Regions from separate parts of the Duffyella gerundensis genome, predicted to be linked through region 1. Evidence: predicted binding sites of a transcription regulator. Region 1 holds the regulator's gene; the other holds the start of a gene.
What was found. Region 1 encodes sigma-54, which starts transcription at its own class of promoters, with help from an activator protein. Its sites were predicted from a motif close to GTTGGCACANNTTTCGCTNT; they were not measured.
Positions count from the first base shown of each region.

Region 2: the regulator sigma-54 is predicted to act here: its motif matches at 3,938-3,957, upstream of glnK (P-II family nitrogen regulator).

Region 1 covers NZ_LN907827.1:502,879-508,737, forward strand. The annotation lists gene mtgA (monofunctional biosynthetic peptidoglycan transglycosylase) at 130-852, shown strand; gene npr (PTS phosphocarrier protein NPr) at 887-1,159, opposite strand; gene rapZ (RNase adapter RapZ) at 1,156-2,010, opposite strand; gene ptsN (PTS IIA-like nitrogen regulatory protein PtsN) at 2,038-2,523, opposite strand; gene hpf (ribosome hibernation promoting factor) at 2,707-2,994, opposite strand; gene rpoN (RNA polymerase factor sigma-54) at 3,017-4,450, opposite strand; gene lptB (LPS export ABC transporter ATP-binding protein) at 4,499-5,224, opposite strand; gene lptA (lipopolysaccharide ABC transporter substrate-binding protein LptA) at 5,230-5,775, opposite strand; gene lptC (LPS export ABC transporter periplasmic protein LptC) at 5,753-5,859, opposite strand, start outside.
Region 2 covers NZ_LN907827.1:1,085,677-1,091,535, forward strand. The annotation lists gene EM595_RS04900 (SmdA family multidrug ABC transporter permease/ATP-binding protein) at 216-1,988, shown strand; gene EM595_RS04905 (SmdB family multidrug efflux ABC transporter permease/ATP-binding protein) at 1,978-3,747, shown strand; gene glnK (P-II family nitrogen regulator) at 4,008-4,346, shown strand; gene amtB (ammonium transporter AmtB) at 4,376-5,665, shown strand; gene tesB (acyl-CoA thioesterase II) at 5,727-5,859, opposite strand, start outside.

The sequences.
Region 1 (5,859 bases):
GGGCGTTGGCGTTTATTTGCACTTCCGCTCCAGGCGTTTCTCACCTAAAATCAATGCATAACATCGCTGAAACGTTCCAAAAGGTTCAGTAATTGATAAGCTCCGGCAACATGAAAGGTAAGCGTTAACATGGCTAAACATAAGGAAGGCAGGCTGGAGAAGATAAAACGGTTGCTGGTACGGACAGTACTCTCTGTATTAGCGATCTGGATTGCTAGCATTTTGCTGTTTTCATTTGTTCCGGTACCGTTTTCAGCCGTGATGGTTGAACGACAGCTTGCGGCCTGGTTGACCGGTGATGTGAGTTACGTTGCGCATTCCAGCTGGGCAGGAACCCATGAGATTTCGCCCTGGATGTCGCTGGCGGTTATCGCCTCAGAAGACCAAAAGTTCCCGACACACTGGGGATTTGACGTTGATGCAATTGAATCAGTCCTCGACAAAGGCGAAAAAGGGCGCATGCGTGGTGCGTCGACCATTTCTCAACAAACGGCTAAAAATGTTTTTTTATGGGATGGCCGCAGCTGGGTGCGCAAAGGGCTGGAGGCTGGCTTAACGGTCGGTATTGAAACGGTCTGGAGCAAACGACGTATTCTGACGGTTTATCTCAACGTCGCTGAATTTGGTGAAGGCGTATTTGGCGTGGAAGCGGCATCACAGCGTTATTTCCACAAACCCGCCAGTAAGCTGACCATTTCCGAAGCCGCGCTACTGGCAGCGGTATTGCCCAATCCGCTGCGCTTTCGTGCCGACGCGCCGGGCGCCTACGTTCGTCAACGTCAGCAGTGGATCATGCAGCAGATGCGCCAGCTAGGCGGTGAAGGCTTTCTGGTCCAGCATAAGCTGATGTAGGCCACGCGCACCGGAAGGCTGCCGGTGCGCGATATCACTCTTCGTCAAAACCCGACTCAAACAGCTCAATCACCGCGGCTAAAGCCACTTCTTCCTGCGGGCCCTGTACTTCAATTTCAATATGTCCACCCTGGGCGGAATCAAGCATCAGCAGCGCAATAACGCTGCTGGCTTCTGCTTCGGTGCCCGCTTCATTACGCAGCAGCACTTCAGCATCAAAACTCTGCACCAGCTCAAACAGTTTCATTGCCGGACGTGCGTGCATGCCCAGCTTATTTTTGATCTCAACGGTCTGCTTAACGGTCATGATTTGCGTTTTTCCAGTGTGCGATGACGTGACTGCACATTTTTGCCACGCGAACGGAAGTAATCAGCCAGCTGTTCGGCAATATAAACCGAACGATGCTTACCGCCAGTACAGCCGATGGCCACGGTCAGGTAGCTGCGGTTATTGGTTTCCAGCATCGGCAACCACAATTCAAGATAGCTGCGGGTTTGATAAATAAAGTTGTGCACTTCGGTATGGCGATCAAGAAAGGCAGCGACGGGTCGATCGAGCCCGGTCATCGGTCGCAGCTTTGGATCCCAGTGGGGATTGGGCAGGAAGCGCACGTCGAAAACGTAGTCGGCATCGATGGGAATACCGTGTTTAAAGCCAAAGGATTCAAACACCATAGTGAGTTCGCGCTCACGCTTGCCCAGCAGCCGAGTACGCAGCATCTCAGCCAGTTCATGCACCGACATCTCTGAGGTATCGATGATCAGATCGGCGCGTGAGCGTAAAGGCTCCAGCAGATCGCTCTCTTCATCAATGGCGCTCTCCAGAGAGAGATTTTTACTGGAAAGAGGATGCAGGCGACGCGTATCGCTGTAACGACGAATCAGCGTATTGCGGTCGGCATCAAGAAACAGCAGTTGCGGCGAAAAGCTGTCCGGCAGGCTGGTGAGGGCTTTTTCAAATACCTCAGGCGATTCCGGCATATTGCGAACATCAATGCTCACTGCGGCAGAGATATTTCGCTCCGCCAGCGATGACGCTAAATCGGGAAGCAGCACAACCGGCAAGTTATCGACACAGTAAAAGCCCATGTCTTCCAGGGCCCGTAACGCTACCGATTTGCCCGATCCAGAGCGGCCACTGACAATCATCAGCACCATGAATTCTCTCTCCTGTTTAACCCGGCATTAAGATTGCGACTCATCCTGAGATTCTGTGATGATTTCATACAGTTCATTATCGCTTTGGGCCGCACGCAGGCGACGACAAATGCTCTTATCGGCCAAACGCCTGGCCACTAAAGAGAGGGTATGTAAGTGCGTTTTGCACTGGTCTGCTGGTACCAGCAGCGCAAACAGCAGATCAACCGGCTGGTTGTCCACCGCGTCAAACGCAATGGGCTGATCGAGACGAATAAAGACGCCCACTGCACGCAGCGTATCCTCTTCCAGCTTGCCATGAGGAATCGCAATGCCGTTACCAATGCCTGTACTTCCCATACGCTCGCGCGTCAGGATGGATTCAAAAATCGTCTGGTGCGGCAAGTTAAGCTGTTTCGCCGCCAGTTCGCTGATGATTTCCAGTGCCCGCTTCTTGCTCTGGCAATGTACGCCGCTGCGGGTACATTCGATGGAAAGAACAGAACGGAGTTCCAGGGTCAGATCGTTATTCATCATAGTTTCACTTACGTGTTCACGTGCCACGGATGCAGCCATTCACTTTACGCGCCTTCAGGCGGGAAAAGCAGCAAAAACTGAGGTGGCATTTTGCCTGAATGGAAAAAGGGGGCGAATAAATTCGCCCCTTGCGTCGGGCAGACAGGCTGCCGTTCGTTGATCCATCATGCGGTTATAAAATTAATGTTGTTTGAGTTTGTCTTTATGCTTGTTCAGCTGACGAGTCAGCTTATCGACCAGGCTGTCAATCGACGCATACATGTCATCCGCTTCAGCTGTCGCATGTAGCTCACCCCCATTGACATGCAATGTTGCCTCAGCAATTTGCATCACTTTTTCCACTTTCAGCACAATGTAAACCTGATTAATTCGGTCGAAGTAGTGCTCAAGCTTGGCAAACTTGGTGTTGAGGTATTCGCGCAGAGGAGCCGTAACTTCAACGTGTTGCCCGGTGATATTTAGTTGCATAGGTCTTCCTTCTCGTTGCTGATCAAACCAATTGCTTGCGCTGGTTCGAGGGTGGGATAGACAAAGACTCACGGTATTTTGCCACGGTGCGGCGCGCAACCATAATGCCCTGATCGGAAAGCAGGGAAGTCAGCTTGCTGTCGCTCAGCGGCTTAGCGGGATTTTCAGCAGATATCAGCTTTCTCACCAGCGCGCGAATCGCCGTTGATGAGGCTTCTCCGCCGCCTTCAGTATTTACGTGGCTGGAGAAAAAGTATTTAAGCTCGAAGATGCCGCGCGGGCTGTGCAGGTATTTCTGCGTGGTGACGCGCGAAATAGTCGATTCATGCATCTCGACTGCCTGCGCGATATCCGCCAGCACCATCGGGCGCATGTGCTCTTCGCCCTGCTCAAAAAACGCCTGCTGCTGCTCCACAATGCAACGTGTGACCTTCAGCAGCGTGTCGTTGCGGCTTTCCAGACTTTTGATTAACCATTTCGCTTCCTGCAGATTGCTGCGGATAAACTGGTTATCGCTATCGTTGCGTGAGGATCCGCCGAGCGCGGCATAGTGCTGATTTACCCGCAAACGCGGCAGGCTGTCGGCATTGAGATCGACCTGCCAGCGGTTGCCGATCTTGCGCACCAGCACATCAGGAATGACATATTCGGGTTCGGAGGTATTAATTGACTGGCCGGGGCGCGGATCCAGCGACTGGATCAGCTGCATTGCGCACTTCAGCGTCTCTTCTTTCAGACGCGTTACGCGCATCAGGCTGCGAAAATCGTGGTTAGCCAGCAGATCAAGATGATCGCTGACGATCTGACGCGCCTCTTTCAGCGATGGTGTATCAACATCATATTGTGACAGCTGAACCAGCAGACAATCGCGCAGATCGCGGGCGCCAACACCAACCGGATCAAAGCGTTGAATGCGTTTAAGCACCGCTTCAACTTCATCGAGCGCAAGGTCGTCGCTGCCTACGCCATCGCGAATCTCTTCCAGCGTGACGGTCAGATAACCGGTGTCGTCAATGGCATCAACGATGGAGGTCGCAATGGCGCGATCGGTATCCGTAAAGGGAGTGAGCTCAACCTGCCACATCAGATAATCCTGCAACGTCTGCGTGGTTTCGCCCTGATACACGGGCAGCTCATCGTCGTGGTAATCGGTACCGGTGCCGGAAGGTGTGCCCGCGGTGTAAATCTCATCCCACGTGGCATCCAGCGGCAACTCTTCCGGCATATCTTTCTGTTCCAGCGCTTCGCGGGTGTCCAGCGCCTCGGTTTCCTGGGTTTCCCGTGAATCTATCTCTTCATGAATATCGGCTTGCTCAAGCAGGGGATTACTCTCCAGTGCCATCTGTAGCTCCTGCTGGAGCTCAAGCGTAGAGAGTTGCAGCAAACGTATCGCCTGCTGCAGTTGCGGTGTCATCGCAAGTTGTTGGCTGAGCCTGAGTTGCAAACCTTGCTTCATAGTCAGGATTAACGTTCCTAAACAAACATACCGGTTACCAACACCTTATCAGAGTCTGAACTCTTCGCCCAAGTAAACCCGCTTAACTTGTTCATCGGCGAGGATTTCATCCGGCGTACCGTGGGCAATCAGGCTGCCCTGACTAACGATATAGGCGCGTTCACAAACCGCCAACGTTTCGCGCACATTATGATCGGTAATCAACACGCCCAAGCCACTGTCACGCAGATGCTCAATAATTTTCTTGATATCGATAACCGAGATGGGATCGACACCGGCAAAAGGCTCATCCAGCAGAATAAATTTTGGATTCGCAGCCAGCGCCCGGGCAATCTCAACGCGGCGACGTTCTCCGCCAGATAACGCCTGGCCCATGCTGTCACGCAGATGTTCGATATGAAACTCTTCCATCAGCTCATTAGCACGATCCTCGCGCTGTTCCGTGGTCAGATCGTTGCGCACCTGCAGCACCGCCATCAGGTTGTCGTAGACGCTCAGGCGACGGAAGATCGAGGCTTCCTGCGGCAAGTAGCCGATGCCGCGGCGTGCTCGCGCATGCAGTGGCAGAATACTGATATCTTCATCGTCGATCACAATGCGCCCGGCATCACGCGGCACGATGCCGACCACCATGTAAAAAGTGGTCGTTTTGCCAGCGCCGTTCGGGCCAAGCAGGCCAACAATCTCGCCTGATTTGACCTCAAGGCTGACATCTTCAACAACGCGCCGACCTTTGTAGGCTTTCGCCAGATGTTCTGCGATTAAAGTTGCCATACGAATCAGTTACTCTTCTTTTGGCTGCTTGCGGAGCCGTTTTTATCCTGCAGCTGCGACGGCACTAACACCGTGGTCACGCGATTGCTTTTGCCTTCGCTGTAGGCCTGCATTTTCTGCTGTTTCACCAGATAAGTGATGCGATCGCCTTTGATGTTGCTGTCCAGCTGCTCTAAATAGGCGTTGCCAGTCAGCTCAACAAAGTCGTTAGCCAGTTCGTAATGCATCTTTGAAGCGTTGCCTTTGACCGGTTTGCCGTTGTCCTGCAACTGGTAAAACGTCGCGGGCGCGCCGTAAGCGTCGACCACGGTTTTTTTGCTGTCGCCGCCAGGACGAGTAACTACCACTTTATCCGCGGTAATTTTGATCGAACCCTGCGTCACGATAACGTTGCCGGTAAAGGTGGCGACGTTGCCCAGCATATCGAGCTGCTGGTTCTGCGAATCGATGTTTACGGGCTTTTCCGAGTCGCCGGTCAGCGCGAACGCCGGCAGGCTCGCGGTCAGCAACGCGCTAACCACCAATAATTTAAGGCTGTTTTTGGATTTCATATGAGGTTTTAACCTTTTCAATTAACTCGGCGTTTTTCGTCCGTAAATTACCGCGCATTTTCATGCCGGTAGAGTTAAAACTGG
Region 2 (5,859 bases), 580 kb from region 1:
CCTTTAACATGTAAACTAGTGCCAGTAGAATAAGATAAACCAGCCTGCAGGCATGCAGGTGAATCAAGGGCAGCGAGCAGCGTGCCCGTCCAGATGCGGTAATACATCCGAGGTAAGGATCGCCGAACAGTACAACAAGGCTTCCCGTCAGTAAGGGAAACGAATAACAGGCAACCGCGTTTCTCTTTTAGCAGATGTCACGCAGGAAATATGATGTGAGATTGTTCAGACAACTGAGTTGGTTTTTTATTCGCGAATGGCGCCGTTATCTGGGTGCAGTGTCTCTGTTAATCCTGATCGCTATCCTGCAATTATTGCCGCCTAAAATTGTCGGCCTCATTGTGGATGGTGTAACGCAGCACAGCCTTTCTGGCAGCAAAATTTTGATGTGGGTAGGCGCCATGTTGGTGACCGCCATTGTGGTCTATCTGCTGCGCTATGTCTGGCGGGTGTTGCTGTTTGGCGCATCCTACCAGCTGGCGGTGGAGCTACGGGAAGATTTTTATCGGCAGCTAAGCCGCCAGCATCCCGCTTTCTATCTTCGTCATCGTACCGGCGATTTGATCGCACGCGCGACAAATGATGTTGATCGGGTTGTCTTTGCCGCAGGTGAGGGCGTCTTGACCTTAGTGGATTCACTGGTCATGGGCTGTGCCGTGCTGATCGTTATGAGCGTGCAACTGAGCTGGCAGCTAACCCTTTTGGCTTTGCTGCCTATGCCCATTATGGCAATAGTCATCAAGCGTTATGGCGATCAGCTGCATCAACGTTTCAAGCTGGCTCAGGCGGCTTTTTCCAACCTGAACAACCAAACGCAGGAGAGTCTGACCAGCATCCGCATGATCAAATCATTTGGGCTGGAGGATCATCAATCACAGCAGTTTGCCTCGATCGCACGCGACACCGGAGAAAAAAATCTGCGCGTAGCGCGGGTTGATGCACGCTTCGATCCCACCATATTTATCGCTATCGGCTTTTCTAACCTGCTGGCTGTCGGCGGCGGCAGCTGGATGGTATGGCACGGTTATATGACGCTGGGCGAGCTAACCAGTTTTATCATGTACTTAGGCCTGATGATCTGGCCAATGCTGGCACTGGCATGGATGTTCAACATCGTAGAGCGCGGTAGCGCCGCATGGAGCCGAATTCGGTCTTTGCTTTCCGAAGCGCCAACGGTTACCGAAGGTGCGCATAACCTACCGGAAGGGCCGGGGCTATTGCAGGTTGCCATCCGCCAGTTCACTTATCCTGGTGCGGAAACGCCAGCATTGCGTAACATAAATATTATGCTCAAGCCCGGTCAAATGCTGGGACTCTGCGGGCCAACTGGCTCGGGAAAAAGCAGCTTGCTTAGCGTGCTGCAGCGTCATTTTGATATTGAGCAAGGTGATATTCGCTACCACGGTCTGGCGCTCACTGAATTACGTATCGACAGCTGGCGCAGTCGACTGGCAGTAGTCAGCCAGACGCCTTTTCTGTTCTCAGACAGCATTGCTAATAATATTGCGCTGGGTCGACCTGGCGCCACGCAGCAGGAGATCGAAGCGGTGGCCAGGCTGGCCAGCGTTCATGATGACATTCTGCAACTGCCGCAGGGCTATGAGACCGAGGTCGGCGAACGTGGCGTGATGCTTTCAGGCGGGCAAAAGCAGCGTATCTCCATTGCCCGTGCGCTGCTGCTTAACGCCGAAATTCTGATCCTGGATGATGCATTATCAGCGGTTGATGGTCGGACCGAACACCAAATTCTGCATAACCTGCGGCGCTGGGGTAAGGGTAGGACGGTAATCATCAGCGCGCATCGTTTATCAGCCTTAACCGAAGCCAGCGAAATTTTAGTGATGCAACACGGCGTAGTAGCGCAGCGTGGGCAACATGAAAAATTAGTGGCTGAAAGTGGTTGGTATCGTGACATGTATCGCTACCAACAAATTGAAGCGGCACTGGATGAAGATGATGTCAACGAGGGAACCGTACATGTCAAATAAGACCCGCATGTGGCCTGCGCTGAAGCGGTTGCTCTCTTACGGCTGGCCATGGCGCAAAACGTTGGGCCTCGCGGTGTTGATGCTGTGGGTTGCAGCAATTGCTGAAGTCACAGGCCCCCTACTGATCAGCTACTTTATCGATCATATGGTAGCGCGGCACAACGTTCCAGTTGCTTTGGCGGCCGGACTGGCACTGGCCTACGTGCTGCTGCAGATCCTCTCGGCCGCTTTACACTACTTTCAGGCGCTACTTTTCAACCAGGCGGCGGTGGGCGTGGTGCAACGGCTACGTTCACAGGTCATGGATGCAGCGCTTCGCCAGCCACTCAGCGCTTTTGACAATCAGCCGGTAGGCCAGCTGATTTCCCGCGTGACCAACGATACGGAAGTCGTGCGCGATCTTTATGTCACCGTCGTCGCCACGGTGCTGCGCAGCGCAGCGCTGATCAGTGCCATGCTGGTTGCGATGTTTTCGCTTAACCAACATATGGCCTTGGTTGCGATCACCATCTTTCCGCTGGTTATTGCGGTGATGTTTATCTATCAGCGTATCAGCACGCCGATTGTTCGCCGGGTGCGCAGTTATCTTGCCGATATCAATAATGGCTTTAACGAAGTCATCAGCGGCATGAGTGTGATTCAACAGTTTCGCCAGCAGGCGCGTTTTGGCGAGCGCATGGGCAATGCCAGCCGCTCGCATTATCTGGCGCGTATGCAAACGCTCAGGCTGGATGGCTTTTTGTTGCGTCCGCTGCTAAGTCTGTTTTCTGCGCTGATTCTGTGCGGCCTGATGCTGCTGTTTAGCTTTTCTGGCTCAGGTGCGTTCGAAGTCGGTGTGCTGTACGCTTTTATCAGCTATTTAGGCAGGTTGAATGAACCCTTGATTGAGCTGACCACCCAGCAATCGATGCTGCAACAGGCGGTTGTCGCGGGCGAGCGCATTTTTGAGCTGATGGATGCACCGCAGCAACATTACGGTAACGATGATCGCCCGCTTAGCGATGGTCGCATTGATATTGAAAAGATCTCTTTTGCCTATCGTGACAATCGCAACGTGCTGCAGGATATTTCGCTGTCGGTTCCGCCGCGTTCTTTTGTTGCGCTGGTGGGCCATACCGGAAGCGGCAAAAGTACTTTAGCCAGTCTGTTAATGGGCTATTACCCGTTGCGGCATGGTGAAATTCGTCTCGATGGCCGTCCTTTACACACGCTGAGTCATGCGGTGCTGCGACAGGGTGTGGCGATGGTGCAGCAGGATCCCGTAGTACTGGCAGAAAGCTTCCTTGAGAATATCCGTCTTGGGCGTGATATTGCAGAAGAGCAGGTCTGGCAGGCGCTGGAGACGGTGCAACTGGCTGAGCTGGCGCGCAGTCTGCCTGAAGGCATCCATACCCAGCTTGGTGAGCAGGGGAATACCCTGTCAGTGGGCCAGAAACAGCTGTTGGCGATGGCCAGGGTCCTGGTGATGTCACCGAAGATCCTCATTCTTGATGAAGCCACGGCCAATATCGATTCCGGCACTGAGCAGGCAATCCAGCGTGCGCTATATGCGGTACGTCAGCGCACTACGCTGGTGGTGATTGCCCACCGCCTTTCCACCATTGTTGATGCTGATACGATTATGGTTCTGCATCGTGGGCACGCGGTAGAGCAGGGCAGCCATCAGGCACTATTGGCAAAACGTGGCCGCTATTGGCAAATGTATCAACTCCAGCTTGCCGGAGAAGAGCTCGCCTCCGGCGTTGCACAGGAAGCGTAACGCCAAATTGCACCTTTTTTGAGCGTTAGAATGACATTGTTCATTGGTGATGCATCAATCTCCACTCCTTTGCATCTTTTTGGTGCACTTCTTCCCCTCTCTGCCTGACACTGGCGCTGCGCTGTGACGAAAGTTCCAGCGCAGGCCGCAATTTTCCTCGTTTGAAAATTAAAAAATCCTCTTGCCGGTTTATGGCACAGCACTTGCTTAATCTTCAGCGTCTCGGCGACATCAACATTTACCTGGCTGGAGGAGTTCGTATGAAACTGGTTACCGTGGTAATCAAACCGTTCAAACTGGAAGATGTGCGCGAAGCGCTGTCATCGATCGGTATTCAGGGGCTGACCGTCACCGAGGTGAAAGGGTTTGGTCGTCAGAAAGGCCATGCAGAACTGTATCGCGGGGCAGAATACAGCGTGAATTTCCTGCCAAAGGTCAAAATTGATATCGCCATTGCTGACGATCAGCTGGACGAAGTGGTTGATGTCATCAGCAAGTCGGCCTACACCGGCAAGATCGGCGATGGCAAAATTTTTGTTGCAGAACTGCAGCGCGTTATCCGCATTCGTACCGGCGAAACCGACGAAGCAGCATTGTAATTTCAGGCACAGTGATGGGGTGGAATAAAATGAAAAAAATAGTGACCAAATCCGGTCTGGCCAGTCTGGCGCTGCTGCCCTCGCTGGCAATGGCCGCGGCTCCGGCCGTTGCGGACAAAGCTGATAACGCCTTTATGATGATCTGTACCGCGCTGGTACTGTTCATGACCATTCCAGGCATCGCGCTGTTTTACGGCGGCCTGATCCGTGGCAAAAACGTGCTTTCCATGCTGACCCAGGTTGCCGTTACCTTTGCGCTGGTGTGCGTGCTGTGGGTGCTTTATGGATACTCTCTCGCCTTCAGTGAAGGCAACGCTTTCTTCGGCAGCTTCCAGTGGGTAATGCTGAAGAATATTGAACTCAAAGCGTTAACCGGCTCTTTCTATCAATATATTCACGTGGCTTTCCAGGCTTCTTTCGCCTGTATCACCGTTGGCTTGATCGTTGGCGCTATCGCAGAACGCATTCGCTTCTCAGCCGTACTGATTTTTGTCGTGGTGTGGTTAACCTTCGCTTATCTGCCTATTGCGCACATGGTGTGGGCGGGCGGATTCCTCGCGCAGGATGGCGCGCTCGATTTTGCCGGCGGCACCGTGGTTCATATCAACGCAGCCGTTGCTGGCCTGGTGGGTGCTTATCTGGTTGGCAAACGTGCCGGATTTGGTAAAGAAGCCTTTAAACCGCATAACCTGCCGATGGTGTTCACCGGTACCGCTATTCTCTATGTGGGCTGGTTTGGCTTCAACGCCGGCTCTGCCAGCGCCGCCAACGAAATTGCTGCACTGGCTTTCCTGAATACCGTCGTGGCTACTGCTGGCGCGGTATTAACCTGGACCTTCGGCGAGTGGTTGCACCGTGGCAAGCCTTCGCTGTTAGGTGCCAGCTCTGGTTTTATTGCTGGCCTGGTCGCCATTACGCCAGCCTGTGGTTATGTTGGGGTAGGCGGCGCGTTGGTTATCGGCTTAATCGGCGGCGTTGCTGGCTTGTGGGGCGTCACCGTGCTGAAAAGATGGTTACGTGTTGATGATCCATGCGATGTGTTTGGCGTGCATGGCGTTTGCGGCATCGTAGGCTGTTTGCTCACCGGCGTGTTTGCTTCCTCTTCGCTGGGCGGCGTGGGTTACGCGGAAGGCGTGACTATGGGTCATCAGATGTGGATTCAGCTATTGAGCGTTGGCGTGACCATTATCTGGACCGGTGTGGTGGCGTTTGTGGGCTTTAAAATTGCCGATATGGTTGTTGGGCTACGCGTCTCTGAGGATCATGAGCGCGAAGGTCTGGACGTTAACAGTCATGGCGAGAACGCCTATAACCAATAATGTGCACCTGATTTAATGGGGCAGATATCAGAAGGGCGATGCAGCAGCATCGCCCTTTTTGTTACACGTTGCGCAGGCGCATCACGCCTTCCTGGACCGTCGAGGCAACCAGCTCACCCTGTTGAGTATAAAACTCACCGCGCACAAAACCGCGTGCGCCAGATGCTGAAGTGCTTTCAACGCTATAGAGCAGC